DNA from 4 places in the Neobacillus sp. 114 genome. Region 3 is predicted to be linked to each of the others. Evidence: predicted binding sites of a transcription regulator. Region 3 holds the regulator's gene; each other region holds the start of a gene.
What was found. The regulator Rex, encoded in region 3, represses fermentation and respiration genes when NADH is low (regulators of the CRP and FNR family bind a similar motif). The targets are predictions, from matches to a motif close to TTGTGAAATATTTCACAA.
Positions count from the first base shown of each region.

Region 1 (6,026 bases), 2.1 Mb from region 3:
TGAAAGCCTCAGATTGTCGAGAAAGGGTCTTTTTCTCGACAATTTTTTATTTTGTCCAAACCTAAATTACCAAACTTTTATTGTTTATCCCTGCAAACTGGCCTGTTGATTTCCGCTCCGGGCACTCGCTTTCCGCGGGGAGCTCCTGGAGCCTCCTCGGCGCTGAAAGCGCCTGCGGGGTCTCCAGTGACCTCTCTATCCCGCAGGAGTCGAGTGCCCTCCGCTCCAATCAACAGGGAGGCAAATCAACCTAAGTATTGAAACACACATTTTCCATTCTTGATAAGTGTGTTTCAATCTTTTCATATTTTGGCAGTCTGGAGTAAGAAGAGCCTGTTCTCTTACATTAATCAATCCCCGCAACTGGCAATAGCGAAGCCCATGATCATCTGGAACCAATTTTTTAATAGAAACAAATTCATATTCACTTTGGCTATACTCTTTTGGCTTAAACATTAAATTCAACACTTATATTATTGGAGTTGAAGGACTAAATTGAATACACCTGTTGATTGGCGCGGAAGGCACGAAGACTCCTGCGGGAGTACGGGGCAGGGGAGACCCCGCAGGAGCGAAGCGATGAGGAGGCTCCCCGGCACGCCCGCGGAAAGCGAAGTGCCTGGAGCGGCAATCAACAGACTTGTTGAGAATCATTTATATTAGTAATATTATAAAAAAATTAACGTGGTGAATTATAAAAGAAAATAAGCAAAAATAAAAGGCTGTCGATAGTTTCTCGACAGCCTGAGGGCTTCAATCGTTTGGATTGAAGCCTTTTGTCATTACCACGTCTTAAATCCTTTGGATCCAGGTGGTGCATTTTGAATGATATCAATGAATGGTATTGTGTAAGCGAACAGGATTAAGGCAGCAGTTATGCCAAGCCATAATTTCCAGTTTTCAAATACCATTGGTGCTTTTTCCTGCAGATTTTCTGCTTCGCCGACAGGGAATTCTTCTTCACCTTTTGGTGCAAAGAAGGCAAGATTAATGAAAATAACTAATACTAATATTATGCCAAGGAATAAAATCGTTCCGCCAACTGCCTGGGCAATTTGGTAAGGAATCCACTCAAGCGCCTGCTTGGAGTCACCATACGTGGAGAATGCAGAACGTCTTGGTCCGCCAAGCAGTCCTTGGAAGTGCATTGCACCGGACATGAATGCCATCCCGATAAACCATACCCATGCTTGGATAATACCTAATTTGTTCATCGCTTTAGTCAGCTTGCGGCCTGTTAAGTGCGGCACGAGCCAATATGAAATTCCGAAGAATGTCAGTACGACGGAAGTTGCTGCTGTCAAATGGAAGTGTCCTGTTACCCAGATGGTATTATGGACAACCTGGTCCATTTGGTTGGAAGCATTGATGATACCTCCGGCACCGGCAGGAATAAATGAAGCCATACCGATGAATGGAACTGTGAAACGGGCATCATTCCAAGGAAGCACTTTAAACCAGCCAAATAAACCAGTAGCTCCTTTAGAACGGCCATATCTCTCAAACGTTGCGAACAGAGAGAAGGCTGTCATTAAGGACGGGATAATAACCATGAATGTTAAGATAACCTGAATAAATTTCCAAGCCGGATCAATACCCGGTTCTGTCAACTGGTGGTGGAAACCAACCGGAATTGAGAAAAGCAAGAATAAGATAAAAGATAAACGAGCCAAAGAATCTGAGAAAATTTTTCCGCCGATAATTTTTGGGATAATTGCATACCAGCACATATATGCAGGCAATAGCCAGAAATACACTAGCGGGTGACCGAAATACCAGAATAACGTACGGCTGATTAGAACATCAACAGTATCTACTAAACCTAAAGACCAAGGTAGCAATTGGAATAGAACAGTTGCAGCAACCCCTAATGTAGCCACAATCCACATCACCGTATTGATAACAGCCATAAAGCTTAACAACGGGCTTGGCTTGCCAGGGTTATTTTTCCGCCATTTTGCATAGGTCATAATTTGTGCGGCGCCATCAACCCAGCTGCCGACAACCACAAAGGTTAATCCTAAATAAAAGATCCAGTGTGCTTTAAGTGGTGCATAGAATGTATAAAGTACAGATGCTTCATTTAATAGAATCATCGTTCCGGACATAAGGGTACCGGCAGTCATTAACCAGAAACCAATCCAGCCGGTGCGTCGGGCTGCCGGAGAATGTGTTCCCGCAGTTCTGGATACAGCCGCATATTGAAATCCCATGATAAAGAATGTTGTTAAAACTAGCCCCATTAAAACACCATGCGCTGTTAAAATTTGATAGTAGCCAATTCCCCAAGGCAGTTCAAATTTTCCGGAACGGACAAGGGTTTGTAGTAATCCCATCAGACCACCGAGAGCGAGTGCTCCGAAAGCCACAAAGAAATGCGCCATGGATAGCTTCGCGTCACGTGGGTCAACCTTTACTTTAGCTGCTGTGTTAACCATTATTTAACCACCTCAATCTTCGAGAACATTAAATGGTGCCCTGTACCACAATATTCGTTACAAACAACTAGAAATTCGCCGGCCTTGTCAAAGGTTGTTGTATACTCGCTGACATAGCCCGGTTCAAGCATCATATTGATATTGGTACCGGCCATTTCAAAACCATGGACAACGTCCTTGGTGGTAGCGATTACTTTCACCTTTGCTCCAAGCGGAACCTCAACCTTTGCTGGGTTATAAGAGAAAGCAGATGCGACAAATACGAGTTCATAATCCCACTCTTTGCCTTCAACCTTATGAAGTCCCGGCTTATCGAAAGGTTTTGTGGTATCAACTTTTTCCGGATTTATTGTAGTTAAACAGCTTGCTGGTTTGTTGCCAAGGTAAAAGGCACTGACACCGACTACTGTTAAAAAGACAACGAGACAGCCAATTCCAAACGTCAGCCAGATTTTTTCAAATTTATGCATATGCATATGTAATTCCCCCCTTTATTTCCTAAAAACGGTCTACGAACAGATAGTAAACTGAAACCCATGAAACAATGATAAATAGCCCCAGAATGAATACAGACGCCAGTGTCCCCTTTAAAGAAGAACTGTCTTCAATCTCTGTTTGGTGCTTTGTCTTTAGTTCCGCCTTTGCCATCCCCCTACACTCCCTTCAGAAAATGAAAAGTAAATAAATGATTTCTCTTTCATAATACAAAACAATTGTGAAAGGAAAATATCAAATTCAAGAATTCACAAATTGTTCATTCCTTAGTTATCTACTATGGTAATGTTAATAAGTTGGTATAACAGTGATTAAAGTCACAATTACCCACCTGTAATTGTGACTAAAGTGTGAAACATCACACCAAGCATGTGATTTAGATAATTGATAATTTGATTACGGAATGATAATCGGCAGTTCATTTTTTGTCACAATTCTCTGTAGGAAAAATATGATAATAATAAAAATCTTTTTCTTTGGAAGTGGTTGGTTTGGAGAAATATTATTGTGACCATTGCTGTCTTTTGTATAATAAGATTGAAAAATGTAAGGTTTGCGGGACGTTGGCGGGAAATAAAATAAAAATTGAGGTTCAAAAGCAACCGGAAAAATAAGAGTCAGGTTAAGTTAGAGAATTGGAAAAGTTTATATAATGAAGGAATAACTATTACAAGATATAATAAACATGCACAACAACAACAACCTTCAAAACGTTTACTTCTCCGAATGGGGAAGTTTTTTTTGTGTCTGGAATAATTTTCTCCAATTTGGCAAAAAATACCCTTACCTTTGGATAAGGAGAATGATGTATGCCTACAATTCTTTCCGTTGCAGAAGTTATTCCTCCATATGAAATTAAACAGACTCAGGCGACAGAGTTCGCCAGGGAATTGTTTTCTGGTTCATTTAAAGAAATTGGGCGGTTATTAAAGGCTTTTGAAAATGGACTTATTGAGAAAAGACATTTTGTAAATCCCGTAGGCTGGTTTCAGGAGAATCATTCCTTTGAGGAAAAGAACAATGTCTACATCGAATCGGCCGTTACCCTCGGGAGGGAGGCAGTTGTAAAATGTCTAGACAACAATCAATTTCTTAAGAAAAAAATTCCTTACGAAGACATTGATGCCATTTTTTATATTTCCACCACAGGGATTGCAACTCCAAGTATTGAAGCACGAATAATGAACCTGTTGCCTTTTCATCTCCACACGAAACGAATCCCAATCTGGGGATTGGGCTGTGCAGGCGGTGCTGCAGGTCTTGCCCGTGCCTTTGAATATTGCATGGCCTTTCCAAAAGCTAAAGTCCTTGTTCTTTCTGTTGAACTTTGCAGTATAACCTTTCAGCAAAATGACCTATCGAAGAGCAATTTAATCGGGACATCTCTTTTTGCAGACGGGGTTGCCTGTGCGTTAATATGCGGTGATTCCTGCGATATCGGGGATTTTCGTTTGAAAAACACATACCCGTCCATTTTAGCGGTTCAATCCGCATTGCTCCCCGATTCTTTGGATGTGATGGGCTGGGATATAAAAAATGAAGGATTGTTTGTCCGGTTTTCTCGTGATATACCAACAATCGTACATAATTGGCTAAAGCCAGTGGCAGAAGAATTTTTACATGTGCATCGGCTTCAAATAGATAAAATAGACTATTTCATTGCCCATCCAGGCGGTAAAAAGGTGTTGGATGCCTATGTTGAATCGCTTGGCATACCTGCGTCGATGACAGACGTTTCGCTCGAAGTGTTAAAAAACTTTGGAAATATGTCTTCTGCTACTATTCTTTATGTGTTGAAACAATATATGGAAATGGATATTCCACGTGGATCAAATGGGCTTTGTGCCGCTCTTGGACCGGGTTTCAGTTCGGAAATGCTTCTATTGAGGTGGTTTGAATGAAGGACTTGCTGCCATTTATTAGCTTTATGGGTTTCATCATTTTTCAGCGTGCAACAGAGGTTTTCTTCGCAAAAAGAAATGAAAAATGGATGAAGAGTAAGGGAGCACTTGAATTTGGCATTGTCCACTACCGCTGGATTGTCCTTATGCATGTATTATTTTTGCTTAGCTTTAGTATGGAAAAGTTCATTTTTAATCACGGGTTATCATCTCAATGGCTGATTATTTTTATTGCTTTTATCTTCTCCCAGGCCTTGAGGATATGGGCACTTGCCTCACTGGGCAGGTATTGGAACACGAAAATACTCGTGCTTCCAAATGCAGACGTTATACGTAAAGGTCCGTACCGTTTTATGAAGCACCCGAATTATTTCGTTGTTTGTGTTGAAATCCTTGTCATTCCTTTGCTGTTTCAGGCGTATTATACTGCCTGTTTGTTTACAGTACTGAATATCATGGTGCTTGCCGTCCGGATTCCCGAGGAAGAAAGGGCGCTTGGATGCTACAGCGAATATGACGGAGTTTTTCATGACTGCCGCCGTTTCTTGCCAAAGTTTGTTAAATAACTGTGACAATAATCTGCAAAGTATTGAAAATGATTATCACCTGTGCTAGAATTTGATTAACAATGAAAGTCATTCTCAACTAAGAGTCTGATTAAGGGAAGGTGTTACATATGACCTATGCTTTCGTCGGCGGAACCATTATAATCTACGCATTTGTCATGAAGCACGTCTTAAAAAATGTCACCCAATAAATATATTTAGCATTAAATGAAGCCAGGGAATATTCCTTGGCTTTTTTACTTTTTAAGTATGTCAAGATAGGAAAAGTTCGAATTATCGTATAAAATAAACATATTATCATGTTGTTTAAGGGGAATTAGTTTAAATGGTCAAAATAGCCGATCAAAATGAAACGATACAAACATTAAAACAAAAAATAATCGCCATATATGAATATTTAATGGAGCAAAACGATGTTCAAAATGCGCAAAAAATTAAGCAGCTTGCTCGAAAATTAGAAAACCGCGAATTCGCGATAGCGTTTTGCGGCCATTTTTCCGCAGGCAAATCAACCATGATCAACCGGGTCGTAGGGGAAAAACTGCTTCCCTCAAGCCCAATTCCGACAAGCGCAAACCTTGTAAAGGTAAAGTCCGGAGAGGATTATGCCAAGGTCTTTTTTAAAA
Region 1 covers NZ_CP126144.1:4,588,939-4,594,964, reverse strand. The annotation lists gene QNN06_RS22380 (hypothetical protein) at 196-456, opposite strand; gene QNN06_RS22375 (b(o/a)3-type cytochrome-c oxidase subunit 1) at 783-2,438, opposite strand; gene QNN06_RS22370 (cytochrome c oxidase subunit II) at 2,438-2,914, opposite strand; gene QNN06_RS22365 (cytochrome c oxidase subunit 2A) at 2,937-3,086, opposite strand; gene QNN06_RS22360 (type III polyketide synthase) at 3,743-4,834, shown strand; gene QNN06_RS22355 (isoprenylcysteine carboxyl methyltransferase family protein) at 4,831-5,400, shown strand; gene QNN06_RS22350 (dynamin family protein) at 5,726-6,026, shown strand, end outside.
Region 1: QNN06_RS22365 (cytochrome c oxidase subunit 2A) is a predicted target of Rex. The motif match lies at 3,282-3,299, and genes of this name have one in related genera.

Region 2 (6,026 bases), 1.7 Mb from region 3:
TGACATGATTATTTGTGGAAAGCATGCCATTGATGGAGATACCGGCCAGGTTGGCCCTGGTATCGCACGGAGATTAGATATTCCTCCTGTTACAAATGTGATTGAGGTAACAGAAGTGAATGAGCGTGAGAAAACGGTCTTAATTAAACGGAAATTAACCAACGGATACGAACTGGTCCAGTCGGAAATGCCTTGTCTATTAACAGTTGAAAAAGAAATCAATGATATCGAGTATTCACCAATGCCGAACATGATTAGTGCTGCAAGATATGAACCGATTATTTGGGCAGTGGATGATCTTGAAAATGTTGACCGCTCACAGCTTGGACTAAAAGGGTCACCTACGGTTGTCGGTAAGATGTTCACACCTCCACGGCCTGAAGGCGGGAAAAAGCTAGATGGGTCCGCCGATGAGCAGGTAAGTCAGCTAATGGATATTCTGATGGAGAAAAAAGACCTGTTTACATTACAGTCAACTAAATAATGTTAATAAATTTTAGGGTATAGAGCAGGAGGGGTCTTAAATGAATCTTGACGATTACCGTGGAGTCTGGGTATTCATTGAACAAAATGACGGTAAAATTGAAGATGTTTCACTAGAATTGCTGGGTGCCGGCAAGAAGCTGGCAGATAAGCTTGAGGTTCCATTAGGGGGATTCTTGCTGGGCAATCAAATAAGGCCATTAGCCAATCAGGTTATTTCTTATGGGGCTGACGAGGTCTACCTAATTGACCATCCAGTTTTGAAGGATTATCGTACAGAATCTTATATGAGCGGTGTTATGCTGCTAGCGCAAAAATATATGCCGGAAATTATTCTTTACGGTGCAACACCCAACGGAAAGGACTTGGCAAGTGCTGTTGCAACTGATTTAGTTACAGGATTAACAGCAGATACGACGATGCTGGATGTGGACGTAGATAATAGATTGCTAGAAGCAAGCCGGCCGGCATTCGGCGGTAATATTATGGCAACGATTCTCTGTAAGAAGCATCGCCCGCAAATGGCAACAGTAAGACCTAAAGTAATGAAGGCACTTGAGCCAGATGCAGTAAGACAAGGAAAAATTATTGAAGAGAAAATAGCTTTGAACGAAGAGGAAATGCGTACAAAAGTACTGCAAATTGTGAATGACGTAACAAAAAAAGCTAAATTAGCCGATGCCCATGTTATCGTATGCGGTGGCAAAGGAATGGGCGACCTGCAAAATTTCCAGCTAATACATGAATTGGCGGAAACAATCGGCGCCAGCGCAGGCGGAACCCGCGATGTCGTTGAAGCAGGATGGCTGCCGCATGAGCAGCAGGTTGGACAGACAGGAGAAACGGTCACACCGAAAATTTATTTTGCCATTGGAGTATCCGGAGCGATTCAGCATGTGGTCGGTATGAAGAATTCCGAGTTTATAATTGCAATCAACAAAGACCCGAACGCCCCGATTTTTGACGTGGCAACGTACGGCATTGTAGGAGACGCAATGGAAATTGTCCCTAAACTAATCGAGCAATTTAAGAAGCTTAAAGCTGAAAAGGGCGGTGAACTGAGCTATGCCTGAGAAGTTTGACGTGATTGTGGTAGGGGCTGGCCCTGCAGGAACCTCTTGTGCTTACACTTGTGCTAAAAACGGTCTGAATGTGCTGCTGATTGAACGTGGAGAGTATCCAGGGGCCAAAAACGTTATGGGTGGAGTATTGTACCGCCAGCAAATGGAAGAATTGATTCCTGACTTTTGGAAAGAAGCGCCGCTTGAAAGACCGGTCATTGAACAGCGGTTCTGGATGATGGACAAAGAATCAGTTCTTTCGTTCGGATATAAGGGCCTCGAATGGGGCGTGGAGCCATATAATAACTTTACAGTCCTAAGGGCCCAGTTTGACCAATGGTTCGCAAAGAAAGCTGTGGAGGCAGGAGCGCTTCTAATTACCGAAACAGTTGTCACGGAATGTATTGTCGAAGACGGCAAGGTAGTTGGCGTCCGAACCGACCGGCCGGATGGTGAGGTTTTTGCAGATGTAGTCGTCCTTGCTGACGGAGTTAACTCGCTTTTATCCAAACAGCTTGGGTTCCATAAGGAGTTCCGCCCAGACGAAGTGGCACTGACGGTTATGGAAGTTGTTAATCTTCCAAAAGACAAAATAAATGACCGCTTTAATTTGGAGGACAACCAAGGCTGCACGATTGAGATCTTTGGAGATTCCACAAAAGGAAATCTGGGTACGGCTTTCCTATATACCAACAAAGAGAGTTTGAATATCGGTGTAGGGACAACACTATCGAGTATGATAAAAGCAAAAATGAAGCCATATGAACTGCTGGATTACTTAAAGAACCATCCAATGGTCAAGCCGTTCATTGCCGGAGGCGAGTCTGCTGAATATCTTGCCCACCTCATTCCGGAAGGCGGCTACCGCTCAGTTCCTAAAGTGGCAGGCAATGGAGTTATTGTTGTTGGGGACGCTGCCCAGCTTGTTAACGCCATTCATCGTGAAGGTTCGAACATGGCGATGCACTCTGGCTTATTGGCTGCCGAGACTGTTATTGAGGCGCACCGCCTCGGCAATTTCAGCCAATCAATGTTAAATAACTACCGCGAGGCCCTATATAATAGCTTTATCATCAAAGATTTAGAAAAGTACAAAGATGCTGCCCATACATTCGAAAAATACCCGCAATATTTTAAAGAGTATGTTCCGATGATGAATCAGGCAGCTAGCAAATTCTTTACGGTTGATGGCACGCCAAAACGTGATAAACAAAAGCAAATTATTAAGAATATGACCTCGCAAAGAGGAACGCTTCGCGTATTGCAAGATCTCTATCGTGCATGGAAGGCGGTGAAATAATGTCAACGAAGAATATTGAGGAAAAACAGTATCTTCTCAGGTTTAAGTGTGACACAAAGTCCCATCTTACCGTTCTTGATCATGACGTTTGTATGACCCAATGTCCTGATAAAATTTGTACAGTATTTTGCCCAGCCGAGGTATATAAGTGGGAAGGAACGCGGATGCAGGTAGGTTATGAAGGTTGTCACGAATGCGGAAGCTGCCGGATTGGCTGCCCTTACCAAAATATTAAATGGGAATATCCAAAAGGCGGTCATGGAATTGTCTTCAGGTTAGCGTAAAAAAAAGGTGCTGTTTGCTATTTGCAGGCAGCACCTTTTTTTGCTAATTGTAATTTACACTATATGTATATTTTTTCACAAGGGATTTTAAAAAGAAGGTGAAGCTAGAAGGTAAGTATTTACAGGGTCAGCTTATTTTCTCTAAAAGGGCTGCCGAGGAAAGTTCATCTTTTTTGCAGGAGGCTGCAAGCGAGGAAGCAAGGGCTATGGCATGATCCATTTGTTCCATATTTTGTGAGCAAAAATACGGCTTTTTCCAATTGAAGTCGCCGTCATTTGCGGCTGGATATATACTGACTTTCCAATGATAATAAATCCGTGGCTGAGGGAGCTGGACCCCTTCTACGGCAATTAGCCAATGTGTAGAATTGGATTCTGGAATGTAGGCATCTGTATCCTTAAGCGAAACAAAATCATTTGCACCAATCGGTAAAAATGCCGTTTGATAAAAGTCATGATAATTTGGGGTTTTCAATATATTTACCTCCCTTTCATAATATCTAACTTTATTATATGAAACTATAAAGATATTTTTGAGTGATAAATGTTATAATTTTTCAAAAAAATAAAACGTTTTCAAAAAGTTGTCAATAATATTCCGAGGACGTTGTAAATTTGGTATAGATGTGACGATTGTCACTACATAATAGGAATGGCGCTTTTATACTATAAGCAGAAGATTGAAAGAAGTGAATGGAATGAGCAGTTGTATGAGCGGTATCGGCGGGATGCCGAATGCTGAACTAAAAAGTAAGGGATTAAGGCAATTAAAGGAAGAACATCCCTCATTAAGAAGCCAAATGGAAGGATTGTTCAGCTTAACCCAAAAAATCGATAAAGATATTGATATAGAAGCTAATTTCCAAGAGTTAATTATGAAGGTAAAAGAATTTCAGGCAGCGCTTGACCCGCATTCGGAAAGAGAAGAAGGTGTGCTGTTCCCAATAATGGGGACTTATATTGGGACAACTTCTGGACCAATAGCGGTAATGGAGTATGAGCATGACCAAGCAAAAGCACATATTAAATCCTTTCTTGAACAGGCAGCCAGGACCCCTGCTTCACATGATGAATTAAAAATATTAGCCGGATACATCCAAAATGCTTACTTTATTTTAACAGAGCATTTTAACAAGGAAGAAAACGTCCTCATCCCAATGGCCGAGATTGCTCTCTGATGAAGAAAAAGAAGAGTTACATCAAAGGATTCAAAAAATTAAGTAAAAAGGATGGACATTCCATCCTTTTTACTTTTTTCGCAATAGAAACATTTAGGATAAAAAGTGTGACTTTGCCGTCAATTGACAGAGGTTCGAAATTTTTTTATAATAATTTTGAAATCGAGATATTATGGGTATTTTGCTTTTGAGGGCAATTTCCCAAAAAGATAAAGGATGAGTTGTTATGGAAAAAGATTCAACAGCTGTTTCGTTAAAGCTATTCATTGTTCTCTCAAGAGCCTATAAAGCCATTAATGAACACGTCAATAAAGTTATCCAAGCAAGCGGTTTAAACCCAACTGAGTTTGCCGTATTAGAGCTTCTTTACCACAAAGGCGACCAGCCGCTGCAACAAATTGGTGCAAAAATTCTGCTTGCGAGCGGAAGCATTACGTATGTTGTCGATAAGCTGGAACAAAAGGGATTATTGAGAAGGAGCGCCTGCCCGACAGATAGACGTGTAATTTTTGCGCAAATAACAGATGAGGGGAAAAAATTGATTCAGGATATTTTTCCTGAACATGCCCAACAAATTGATAAACTTATGTCAAGTTTATCTGATTCCGAAAAGCTGGAGGCAATTGACTTGTTAAAAAAATTAGGTCTGCCTGCAGGAAAATTTTAATACGGCTTTTAGTCGTATTTTTTTTGCAAAAAGGAATATTAATCAATAGTGTCGAAATGAATATAGCCGAAAAAAATGAAAAAGGGGGTTTTTTCATGGGCTTTGAACAGTATACATACGTACGACCTAACTTAGACGAGGTTCGGGCAAAATTTAATGAAGCATTAGAGCGTTTCAAAAACGCTGACTCAGTGGAAAAGCAGAGCGGGGTCATGAATGAAATCAATCAACTGAGAAATGACTTGGGGACGATGTTCAATCTTTGTAATATTCGCCATACCATTGATACGAATGATGAATTTTATAAAAATGAGCAGGATTACATGGATGAAATCCAGCCTGAGGTTGAAGGGTTAATCACAGGATATTATCAGGCTTTGGTTGATTCCAAATTCCGCCCGCAATTGGAAAACAAGTGGGGCACTCAGCTTTTCGCCCTTGCTGAAAGTCAGCTAAAGACGTTTAAACCGGAAATTGTTCCTTTGCTGCAAAGGGAAAACCGATTATCGTCAGAATACACCAAGCTTGTTGCATCGGCGAAAATCGAATTTGAAGGGGAAGAGCGTACACTTGCGCAAATCGACCCGTTTATTGAATCGACAGACCGGGAGATGCGCAAACGCGCGAGTACGGCGAAATTTGGTTTCTTTGCAGAGCACGATGCGGAGTTTGACCGGATTTATGATGAATTGGTAAAGGTGCGGACCGAGATTGCTCACGCCTTGGGTTATAAAAACTTTGTCGAGCTTGGTTATAACCGCATGATGAGAACCGATTACAACGCCGAGATGGTGGCTAATTTCCGTCAGCAGGTAAAGGACTTTATTGTTCCAATCGCATCTAAGCTAAAAGAGCGGCAGCGGGAACGGCTTGGCCTTGATAAATTAAAATTCTATGATGAAGGTTTTGTGTTCGAGACCGGAAACGCTGTACCGAAGGGTAGTCCAGAATGGATCATTGAGAACGGACAAAAAATGTATCAGGATCTTTCAGAGGAAACCGGAGAATTTTTTACCTTTATGATGGAAAATAATCTGATGGACCTTGTTGCCA
Region 2 covers NZ_CP126144.1:1,967,238-1,973,263, forward strand. The annotation lists gene QNN06_RS09860 (electron transfer flavoprotein subunit beta/FixA family protein) at 1-484, shown strand, start outside; gene QNN06_RS09865 (electron transfer flavoprotein subunit alpha/FixB family protein) at 525-1,556, shown strand; gene QNN06_RS09870 (FAD-dependent oxidoreductase) at 1,549-2,844, shown strand; gene QNN06_RS09875 (ferredoxin family protein) at 2,844-3,128, shown strand; gene QNN06_RS09880 (hypothetical protein) at 3,256-3,603, opposite strand; gene QNN06_RS09885 (hemerythrin domain-containing protein) at 3,827-4,306, shown strand; gene QNN06_RS09890 (MarR family winged helix-turn-helix transcriptional regulator) at 4,533-4,973, shown strand; gene QNN06_RS09895 (M3 family oligoendopeptidase) at 5,069-6,026, shown strand, end outside.
Region 2: QNN06_RS09885 (hemerythrin domain-containing protein) is a predicted target of Rex. The motif match lies at 3,753-3,770, and genes of this name have one in related genera.

Region 3 (6,026 bases):
TATCAAGGACATTTCCACTCCCGATTTCATTCAAATTGTCCTTGAGACCGCCTATCACGGACATTTCCACTCCCGATTTCATTCAAATTGTCCTTGAGACCGCCTATCACGGACATTTCCACTCCCGATTTCACTCAAATTGTCCTTGAGACCGCCTATCACGGACATTTCCACTCCCGATTTCACTCAAATTGTCCTTGATACCGCCTATCAAGGACATTTCCGCTCCCAATTTCACTCAAATTGTCCTTGATACCGCCTATCAAGGACATTTCCGCTCCCAATTTCACTCAAATTGTCCTTGATACCGCCTATCAAGGACATTTCCGCTCCCAATTTCACTCAAATTGTCCTTGATACCGCCTATCAATCACGGACATTTCCCTTCCCAATTTCACTCAAATGTCCTTGATGCCTTCAATAAAGTTTCGCCCCGCTCCATTAATTGACCCCTGTTAGAGCTATCAGCTGTAAGCTTTAAAGAATGAAGCGCAGAATAAGTCCCATTCGGCAGCTGCTCGCGGTAGATTTGCTTTTGCAGCAGATTACGCGGCCACTCCCACTGTTCGTTTACGACCACATCGCGGAAGATACGCGGCAGCGACGAAAATTCCTCCATGACGCCATGAACAGCAAACACGGAGATAGCCTTCCGTAAAATTTCTGCCCCCTCATTTGTAGCACATATTTTCTGCAGCAAGACAAGTTCACGCAGATTAAATAATTTTTCCTAACTTCAATTGGATGGTCCAATATAATTCCTGGATTAAGCGGCTTATCCAGCTGCAAGAATGCCCCCGCCGTCGTTCGCTCTGCGGCATGCTGGATCCGTTTCAACTTGCTTGCTGTGAGTGGATAGTCTTTTACCTTCTTCCCAATAATACTTCGGAAATCGCTGTACAAGTTTGCCTCTCGAGATGCCCGCAGCATAAACCCAGCACAGGCATCCCAATTTCCAACCGCGACAGGTCAATACAATTCCGACTGCAACTGCAATCCCCTTATCCTTTGGACTAGCGTCAAATGTAAGCAGAAAAACAAAAAAGAGTCTGAAAAATTCAGACCCCTATCTTTATTGGTGCGCCTTTCTATAACGGTATTGGTTCCACTGATAATGAATAAAGCATCCGATGCAAAAACCTAGGATTGCCACAAAGGCCGCCGCCGCGACAAGAATTGTGAACACATAGCCAACACCATTCCATCCCAGCAGGAATCCTACAAATCCAATTCCCAAACACGATACGGCAATTTTTTGATTAAATTGCTGCTGCTCCCAATCCTCAGGGATATAAGCCTTTGGGTCCTTTCTTAAAAACAGTTTTGCTATTTGCATAATCGGATTAAACCCGAATAAAAGACCAGACAAACCGGCAACTAACGGCACTAACAAAAACCATTCCTGTCCGGATAACCATGTTAACACAACACTTAAAACAATTGTCCACTGGTTTGTTTTCACGAGCGGCCGTGGGATTGAACGAACTGTTTCTGACATTTTAATCCCCATCTTTCCTATTGGATTACGATACTTATTTGTATATTTATTTTACTTACTTTAACTCCCTTTGTATAGTTATCTGTTTAGGAAAAATGTTTCCAAACGAAAAATGGGCTTCTCACCTATTTTGGCGAGAAGCCCATTTATTATTTATTCTTCGACTTCGTCGTTTGGATAATGCTTTAAAAAGTAAACAAGTGACTGCAGCTCCACCGCCAGGTCAATATGATGCACGCGGATCGATGAAGGTACATTCAGTCTTGCTGGAGTAAAGTTTAAAATTCCTTTTACGTTCGTTTTCACAAGTTTATCTGTGATCTGCTGAGCAACCGGAGCCGGCACCGTCAAAATCGCTACCGAAATATTTTCCTCGATCAAATACTGTTCTATATCGTCCATCGAATAAACTGGAACATCGCCTATCGAATCGCCAATTTTTCCAGGGTCCACATCGAAGGCGCAAGCGATTTTTGTGTTATTATTTTTTAAAAAATTGTAGTGTAAAAAGGCTGTGCCAAGATTACCCACCCCGATTAACGCTACCTTTGTTAATTCATCTTGATCAAGAGTTTTCCGGAAAAACGATAACAAGTAGTTTACATTATAGCCGTACCCCTTTTTCCCAAGGGCTCCGAAATAAGAGAAATCCCTGCGAATCGTGGCCGAGTCCACCTTTACAGCTTCACTCAATTCTGCAGATGACACCCTCTGCTTGCCAGAAGAATGAAGGTTTTGTAAAAATCGATAATATAAGGGCAGACGCTTTGCTGTTGCCTGTGGTATTTTCATCGTTTCATTGGACATATTTCTCCCACCCTTCAATTTTAATGGATATATTAGATATTCCTTCTAAAATCACCGTTTTTGCCGCCGGTTTTTTCTAACAGAAAGGTTGGTCCGATCACCATCCCTTTATCAACTGCCTTACACATATCATAGACGGTCAGGGCACAAACAGAGGCGGCTGTTAGCGCTTCCATCTCAACTCCGGTACTGCCTTTGGTTTTCACTAATGCAGCAATATGCAGTATATATTGTTCCTGCCCGGCCTGTTCCCACGAAAAACTAATATTGATACCTGTTAATGGGATCGGGTGGCACATTGGAATGATATCCCATGTTTTTTTCGCCGCCATTACCGCAGCAACCTGGGCCACTGCTAAGACATCGCCCTTTTTCATTTCGTAGTTTGTGATTTTTTCATAAATTTCAGTGCTTACTGTTATGCTAGACTGGGCAAGTGCCGTGCGTGCCGTTTCCGGCTTATCGCTGACATCGACCATCTTGGCCCGGCCTTCTTCATTAAAATGAGTAAATTCAGCCATAAAAAAATCCTCCTACAAAAAATAATACAATATTTTTATGTCCATGTGTGTGAAACTTTGAACTATCGGTATATTTTTTTATAATTCCATTAAAAATTTCACTTCATTGCCGACATTCGGGTAATACGGTACACTAGTCATAAGGTAATAGAGGTGAAAAAAATGATTTTATTACAGGTTAACCAACTACAAAAATATTATGGTGCTGAACTTATTTTATCGAATATAAAACTGGAATTACAAACCCGTGACCGTGTTGCCCTTGTCGGACGCAATGGAGCGGGGAAATCAACGTTATTGAAAATCATCGCCGGCGAAATGGGCTATGACGGCGGCGAAATCATCAAACCAAAGGATGTTACCGTTGGTTATTTGGCACAAAATACGGGTTTGGAGTCCAATTTGTCCATTTGGGAGGAAATGCTGACGGTTTTTGAGAACCTGCAGGCGATGGAAAAAACGCTACGGAAGCTGGAGGAGCAAATGGCCGATCCTGCTGTTTTCGGGGACCCAGGAAAATACGAACGGGTATTAAAGGAATATGATGAATTGCAAATAAAGTTTAAAGAGCAAGGCGGCTATCAATATGAAGCCGATATCCGCTCTGTATTGCATGGGTTAAATTTTTCTGATACTACATTAATGATTTCAAGTCTAAGCGGCGGACAAAAGACACGGCTTGCGCTAGGCAAACTGCTGCTGACAAGACCTGATATTTTAATTTTGGACGAGCCAACCAACCATTTGGATATCGAAACCCTTTCCTGGCTGGAGCAATATCTGCAGGGCTACGATGGCGCGATTTTAATTGTTTCGCATGACCGCTATTTTTTGGATAAAGTGGTTACAGAGGTGTATGAACTATCACGCCGTCTGATTCAGCGATTTACCGGTAATTATAGCTCTTATCTTGAGCAGAAAGCTGCCAATTATGAACGCGACATGAAGCTTTATGAAAAGCAGCAGGAGGAAATTGCCGCCTTAAAGGATTTCATCCAGCGCAACATCGCACGGGCCACTACTACTAAGAGGGCGCAAAGCCGGCGGAAGAAACTTGAAAAAATGGAAATCATGGACCGGCCATCAGGGGATGAAAAATCCGCTTCCTTCTCATTTGAAATTGAGCGCCAAAGCGGCAATGATGTACTGACTGTTGATTCACTTGCTGTCGGCTATGATGGCGAGATGGTTTCCGAGGATATTTCCTTTCGTGTCTATAAAGGCGACAGTATTGCCCTTGTCGGCCCTAACGGAATCGGGAAGTCGACCCTTTTAAAAACAATTATTAAAAAGCTTCCCGCTTTGGCTGGAACTATTCAATACGGAACCAATTTGTCCATCGGGTATTACGATCAGGAACAAGCCAACCTTACCTCCAATAAACGCGTCTTAAACGAACTATGGGATGTATATCCACTGAAACCAGAAAAGGAAATCCGTACGGTGCTTGGAAATTTCTTATTTTCCGGTGACGATGTGCTTAAAAACGTTTTGTCATTAAGCGGCGGTGAAAAAGCCCGCCTAGCCCTTGCCAAGCTAATGCTCGAGAAAGCAAATTTATTAATATTGGACGAACCTACCAACCATTTGGATTTGGACAGCAAGGAAGTTCTTGAGAATGCTCTAATTGATTATCCAGGTACTATTTTGTTTGTTTCACACGACCGTTATTTTATTAACAGAATCGCAACCAAGGTACTAGAATTGAGCCCTGAGGGCAGCACAGAATACCTCGGCGACTACGATTATTATGTGGATAAAAAGCTAGAGCAGGAGGAACTTACGGCACTTGCATTGGCAGCCTCCGAGAAGAAGGTTTCTGCTTTTGTGCCTGCTGAAAAAAACAGTTATCAACAGGATAAAGAAACGAAAAAACTGGAACGCCAGCGAAAACGTAAATTGGAAGAAATCGAGGAACGCATTTCGGAGCTTGAAGAACAGATTCAGAATTATGAACAGCAATTATGCGAGCCAGAAGTTTTTCAGGACCATGAAAAGGTTTTAGAGATTAATTTAAAAAGTGAAAAGGCTAAGGCCGAACTTGACGAATTAATGGAAGAATGGGCCGAGCTGGCAGAATAATGTGGATAACCGGACTGTTGGAGTCCGGTTATTTGTTATGCTTGTAATCCAAAAGGCCTAATTTTCCACAGAATTATTCACATTGTAAATGCCATTATTTCAGTTATCCAATTAACTTTTCCACATTATCCACAAAAAAACGCCTATTTATCCACATTATCAACATTAATCACTGAATTATCCACAATTCATTTGAATTTTCCACTTTTTCAAAAATTTTTTATCCACAAAATTGCTATTTTTATATTAGCCCAAATTCAATCAAATGTTTGTTTAAATCTTAAAATGCCTATTTCAAGGATTTGCCGTTTTCAATCTAACGTTTGATTAGTTTATTGCCAATATCAATTAAACGTTTGATTAGTTCATCAACCAAATCAATTAAACGTTTGATTAGATTCTTTTATTAAAAAAACCCTTCCTTATTAGGAAAGGTCAGGTGTTATATGTTTCTATATCCAATCCAGGTATCGCGTTTAGTGATAAGTCTGCTCGAATTCCTTTTTCAAACATGACACTTCCGGCAGCTGCTATCATGGCTGCGTTGTCTGTGCATAAGGATAATGGAGGAATGACTAATTCAACATCCGCCTTATCTGAAAATGCCTTTTCCAGGGCTGCTCGAAGCCCCTTATTGGCTGCTACTCCTCCTGCCAATAATATTTGGTTGACGCCATATTCTGCAACGGCTCTTACGGTCTTCGTCACCAATACATCAATGACACTTTCCTGAAAGCTCGCGGCCAGATTCTCCGGGGCAATCGTCTCACCACGCTGCTCGGCATTATGAACCGTATTAATGACCGCTGATTTTAAGCCGCTAAAGCTAAAATCATAGGAGCCTTCCTCCAGCCAGGCACGGGGCAAATCAATAGTAGGACGGCCTTCATGGGCCAAACGGTCAATATGCGGACCGCCTGGATATGGCAGATTCAATGTTCTAGCTACCTTATCATAGGCTTCACCCGCTGCGTCATCCCTTGTTTCGCCAATTACCTCAAAATGTCCATGATCTTTCATGTAGACAAGCTCCGTATGGCCCCCTGAGACCACTAAAGCCAACAAAGGGAATTTCAGCTCTGTTACCAGCCTGTTTGCATAAATATGACCGGCAATAT
Region 3 covers NZ_CP126144.1:252,992-259,017, reverse strand. The annotation lists gene QNN06_RS01415 (hypothetical protein) at 395-640, opposite strand; gene QNN06_RS01410 (DUF4395 domain-containing protein) at 1,073-1,498, opposite strand; gene QNN06_RS01405 (redox-sensing transcriptional repressor Rex) at 1,652-2,305, opposite strand; gene moaC (cyclic pyranopterin monophosphate synthase MoaC) at 2,338-2,826, opposite strand; gene QNN06_RS01395 (ABC-F family ATP-binding cassette domain-containing protein) at 2,989-4,908, shown strand; gene tsaD (tRNA (adenosine(37)-N6)-threonylcarbamoyltransferase complex transferase subunit TsaD) at 5,344-6,026, opposite strand, start outside.

Region 4 (6,026 bases), 350 kb from region 3:
AAGCACGCTGTTAAAGACCCTTTCCGGGCTTTTGAAACCGAAGACTGGCGAGATTGTGTTTGAAGGCGAGCATGTTGCCGGCAAGGTGCCGCAATTGATTGTGAAGCGCGGGATCTCCCAGGTTCCAGAAGGCCGCCGCGTGTTTGCCAATATGTCGGTAGAGGAAAATTTGGAGCTAGGCGCCTTTTTACGTAAGGATAAGAAGGGCATCCAGGAGGATTTTGAAAAAATCTATCAGCTGTTCCCGCGCCTTTTGGAGCGGAAAAAACAGCTGTCGGGTACGCTGTCAGGCGGTGAGCAGCAGATGCTCGCGATGGGCCGGGCGCTGATGGCACGCCCTAGGCTGCTATTATTGGACGAGCCTTCCATGGGCCTTGCACCGCTGCTCGTCAAAACAATCTTCCAGATTATTGAGGAAATCAATAAAACGGGAACAACGATCCTGCTGGTTGAACAGAATGCGAACATGGCGTTATCCATCGCTGACCGCGCGTACGTCATTGAAACAGGAAAAATAGTCGCCTCTGGTTTAGCTGAAGAACTCAGTGCCAGTGACCAAATTAGAAAAGCCTACCTAGGTGGGCATTAAAAAAGGTATCGGAGTGAACTCCGGTACCTTTAAATTTTTTGCTGCTCCGAATCAAGTGTAAATTGAAAACGATGTTTCGGCTGGAATGAATGCTTAATTTTACTTTTGTATTCGACATACAATTGCTCAAGCCCCACTAAAGCAAGCGAGAAGAAATTAGCATAATTCTTTTGGACCTCCCACTTTAACTCGTTCTTGCCGCAAATGCTGTAATAGTTTAGTTCCTCAATTTCCTTGGCAAGCTTAGCCAGCTCTTCAGACTGTTTTTCTGTCGGAAGGGCCAGAATTTGGTCAATTTTTCTAATATAGGCCTTCGATTTTTCAATTTTCCCTTTAATATCCTGAAAGCCGGCTAGATCAATTAGCTGGTATTTTAATTTAAATTCATTTAACCTGTGTGCTGCTTCATAGGTGGCGCCGACGATTGTCTCTCGCGTCATATATTTTGTTTCATAGCTGAGCATATGTTTCCAGGATGGCTGGGTGATGGCCTTGCGATGGTCTTCGAGTGTCTGGCACAATTTTTTATAGCCATGGATTTCCGGGTGCTCAAAGGCCGGACTCGCCGGATCCAAAAATGGTGCGAGCGGGGCAACGAAGTAAAAGATTCTTGAGTCCTTCCCACAGGCCAGGTGGATAGTTTCACAAAAGTCGATATTTTCGATAGAACTTTCATACGTTTGTCCTGGAATCCCGACCATAAAGAACAGGTCAATTTTTTTACAGCCATTTTTGAGCGCGAACTGCAGTGTTTCGATAACCTTTTCATTTGAGCAGCTGAATTTCCCGTTATATTTCCTAATTTTTTCATCATGGGTTTCGAGGGTAATTTCAATGCTGTAATGAGGGACGCTTTCATTCATCAGCCGGAAAAATTCTTCATCTGCATATTGGAACAACTCAAAGACGATTTCGTTTTTTAGCTTCAATTTTTTTAACCGGTTAAAAAATTCCTCAACATATTCTTGTCCGCCTTGTCTCAGATCATGGAGGATAAATATCGGCGCGCGGCTGAACCGGGAAATAAATTGAATATCCTCGACGAGCTTTTTCGGTGACCGCAATGCTAGCGTTTGACGGTTGCAGTTTTGCCCATATGCCTCCCTCGAGCCGCCGCAAATCAGGCAGTTCTGTGTACATCCGCGTGCTGTCAGCAGTGCGGTGTTCGGGTATTGAAGCCAGCCATTGTATGGCAGCGGGTCGAGGAAATTCCTATATTTGAAAACGGACCGAATGGTGTAGCGGTACCCGGGAACATCGATATCATCGAGATCCTTTGGCACGTACGTTAACGGATTATAGCCAGTCTCGCTGCTCTTTTTCCACGTTAAATTAGGAATATCCGCAAAGTGAGTATTTCCAGTCTCTAGCTTATTCATCAACAGCAGCATCAGTTTTTCTGTCGAGTCCCCGCGCATCACGAAATCAATAAATGGGTATTGGATTAACTCCTTGTGATAATACGTGGCCGACAATCCGCCAAAAATAATCGGTGTATCCGGATGATGCTGCTTGACGATTTTCGCCAGCTCGATGCTCCCGTGGGCATGTGGCAGCCAGTGCAGGTCAATGCCAAACGCACTTGCCCTGATCGATTTTAATTTTTTTTCGACATCAAAGTTTGGGTTCATTAGCATTCGGTTGGCGATATTGATGATTTTTACGCGGAGTCCATAACGCTCCAAATAGTCGGCGATGCTGGTCAGTCCAATCGGGTACATTTCAAAAACGGGCGAGGATGGAACAACATCACTGATTGGTCCGGCAAGCAAAGGATTTTTTCGGAAATCGTAAACACTTGGAGCATGCAGCAGTACTAAATCGTATTTCATGGGAAACACCTCTTTGATTTGTAGTGTAATAACTCCTTTTGGGGTATATATATAAATGTTTTTTTAAGAAAGAATTTGTGAGGAAATTCACAGGTTTTCTAATACTATTATCGCTGTTTATTTTAGTTTACTATAGTAGTTGTTAGTTAGAGTGACAAACAGGTGACAAATTTTAGGTGATTTTGTGCCGGATTTACTACAAAGGTAGTAGGCAAGAATAATCCTTTAGCCAAATAGAAAACGCATAGCGGTTTATGACATAATAGTGGATATCAAACCATTATGGTTTGCGAGGGACCCAGTCCGGTTAGTGTGTTCATTAGACCGGGTTGGGTCCTTATTTTTACGGACGTTTGGCCGGCTGAACAGGCATTCATATTGTTTTCAATCTATAAATACATTAAACTAAAATAAACAGAAAATTAAGTAAATCGTCATAGATTTGGAGGGGAAGCTTTGGGCGATATCGGCATTTTGCAAAAAAAAGAGAAGCTATCAAGGCAATTCCTACAATTTATCTCTGTCTTTGGAGTGTTTATTTATTTTCAATTTGGCTTGTTTAATTTAATGGTACCCCGCGAGCCAATGATTTTGACGCTGCTGGTGATGTTTCTCTTTATTGTTGAACTGTTTCCCGTACCTGTTTGGAAAGGCCAAATAACCATCTCATTTCCATTGGTTTATGCCATATACCTTATGGATGGCTTAGCCTATACGATTGTTTTTTATGGGATTATTGTTACAGCCACCAACATTATGAATAGACGGCCGCTCCGAATTATTTTCTTTAATCCGGCCATGCAGGTCATTAGTTTTTATATTGCCCATCTGCTTTGCCAGTGGCTGTATCCACAGTTGCCAATCGAAGGGCTGTCAAGGGTGCTGCAGGGAATCATCCATTTTAATTTGCTCATCATCCCCTTTTATTTCATGAATAATCTCATTGTGGATCTTGTTTTTGCTATCAGGCCACAAACGTATAATCTGAAAATCTGGAAGATGAAAGTTCTCTTTGAGGTTTATAGTTTTCTTTTTTCCTATGGTTATATTGTTTTGTTGCATGTTTTGGGAAATCAAAGGCGGGGAACGATTGATATTTTTTCTTTTTTCTTCTTTTTTATCCCGTTGGTCTGTGTGGCCCTGCTAAGCTCAATTATTGCCAATTTAAAAAAGGAAAAGGCAAAGCTGAAGGCATTGTTCAGCATTTCATCAGAGCTGAATAAAAAAATTGCCAGGTCTGATTGGTTAACTTTTTTAAAAAATAATCTTCAAGAATTTATTGATGTGGAAGCATGGATTTTGTGGAAACGTCCACCGGAAGGCTGGTTGTTCCGATTTGCGGCTGGCCCTGTCAAGGAAGATTTAACGATGTCGGAGGAAACGGCTGCCGCCCTGGATAAAATGACAAAATTAACCGTTTATCATAATGCCAAAAGAGACCCGAGTCCGGCAGGGATTTTTTTTAAGGAGGAAATAGGGTCAATACTTTATGCCCCCTTAATTTTAGAAAAAGAGCTGGTTGGGATGTTTGTTTTTGGGAGAAGCCGGACCAACAGTTTTAGCGAGGAGGATATGCGCTCTGCGGCTACCCTTGCCAATCAGCTGGCAGTCCTTATTAAAACAAGATGGCTGTTTGCCGAGCAGGAGAAGCGATTGATTTTAGAAGAAAGAAATCGGATTGCCCGGGACATCCATGACGGTGTGGCCCAGTCGCTCGCCGGTGCGATTATGAATCTGGAAACGGCACAGCGGAAATTTGCGAAGATGCCGGAGGATTCACTTCGGTTAATGGGCGAGAGCACCGAGAAACTAAGGCGGAGTCTGAAAGAGGTGCGGGAATCCATTTATGCGTTAAGGCCATATCCAACAGAACGGGTGGGACTATTGTCGGCGATATCCGCGAAAATAAATACGGTTAAGCGGGAGCATAAGCAGAATATCAAGTTAGAGACCAGAGGTCCTGAATTTCACCTGAGCCCGATGGTTGAAAAAATTATTTTTGATATTTGCCAAGAGAGCCTTCAAAATGCCGTAAAGCACGCTGAAGCATCGAAAATTGATATTCTGTTAAGCTATCAAAAGGAGAATGTGCTTTTGAAGGTGAAGGATAATGGCAAGGGTTTTTCGCTTTTCCAGGCCATGGTCAAGGCCCGAGAGCACCCGCATTTTGGAATATTACATATGAATGAATCGGCTGATAAAATTCAGGCCTCACTGCAGATAGACAGCCGAGAAGGAGCCGGAACAGAGATAACCTTAACGGTGCCAAGAATGGGGATTGAAGGGAGTGAGTTGCGTGATCAAGCTTATGCTAGTCGATGATCATGCCGTTTTACGGGATGGGTTGAAAAATATTTTGGAAATGGAAACCGATATTGAGGTGATTGCGGAAGCGATCAATGGCAATGACGCAATTGAAAAGGTAAAAGGGGTAATGCCGGATGTGATTTTGATGGATATTAACATTCCTGAGAAGAATGGCATTGAAGCAACGAGCATTATAAAAAAAATGTACCCATCTATTAAGGTTTTGATTCTGACGATGTTTGACCATGATGAATATTTTATGTCGGCGATTCGTGAAGGGGCCGACGGTTATCTGCTGAAGGATGCCCCTTCTCAGCATGTGGTCGATGCGATTCGGGCGGTGGCAAACGGGCAGTCGGTCATCCACCCATCGATGACGAAGAAGTTTTTGGGCTTTTTCCAGCCTCCGGCTAAACCAGAGCCAGCTGAGGAAGAAAAGGCTACGGATTCGACGCTGACTGAACGGGAGAAGGAAGTGCTTCTATGCTTGGTTAAGGGCATGAATAACAAAGAAATCGCCCAAACGCTGTTTATCAGTGACAAAACGGTCAAAATCCACGTGTCCAACATTTTCAAGAAACTTGGCGTTAAAAGCCGGTCCCAGGTCGTTATTTATGCTGTACAGAACCAGCTTGTGCCGTTGACGTAGTAGTTATTTGATAGTTTGCTAGAGAACCATGCCATCGGGGCTAGGTTCTCTTTTTTTGGTCTGGCCCATTTGTCCTGTTTCAGGATTTTGCAAGTACTATCTGGTAAAACGTTGGTAGGATTACAAAATAGTACCTTTTCCTGTTAGAAATAGACTCTTTGTTGAATGGGATATTTGGTGGAATTTTTAGATAATTAAGGGAGTCTATGTTAGAAAAGGGGAATGTATTATGAAAAGATGGTTAACTGGCTTTGTCATCTGTGCCTTATTACTAACTCTTGTTCTGCCAAATCTTCCGAAGGCTAAAGCGGATATCACGACAGCTGTCCTTGATTCACGGCTGGTGAAAGCACTTAAGAATGGGACCCAGCCGCTCCAGGTCATTGTTACCTTTGACGGCGAGGGTGCTCCAACACAAGACAATGAAAATCTATTATTGAAATTGGGCATTACCAAAGGAATCTCGATGAAGGAACTGCCCATTGTCGGTGCCTTCGCAACAAAAGACCAAATTGAAAAGCTTGCTGCTGCACCTGGGGTCAAATCGATTTACTTGAATCGGAACCTCGAATACTATAATGCCGATGCAACAGCCATGACAGGAGTTGATAAAGCGCGGGCAGACACTGCCATGACAGAGGCAAACGGC
Region 4 covers NZ_CP126144.1:6,299,321-6,305,346, reverse strand. The annotation lists gene QNN06_RS30775 (ABC transporter ATP-binding protein) at 1-589, shown strand, start outside; gene QNN06_RS30770 (TIGR04190 family B12-binding domain/radical SAM domain protein) at 619-2,421, opposite strand; gene QNN06_RS30765 (GAF domain-containing sensor histidine kinase) at 2,878-4,743, shown strand; gene QNN06_RS30760 (response regulator) at 4,718-5,377, shown strand; gene QNN06_RS30755 (S8 family serine peptidase) at 5,607-6,026, shown strand, end outside.
Region 4: QNN06_RS30770 (TIGR04190 family B12-binding domain/radical SAM domain protein) is a predicted target of Rex. The motif match lies at 2,497-2,514, and genes of this name have one in related genera.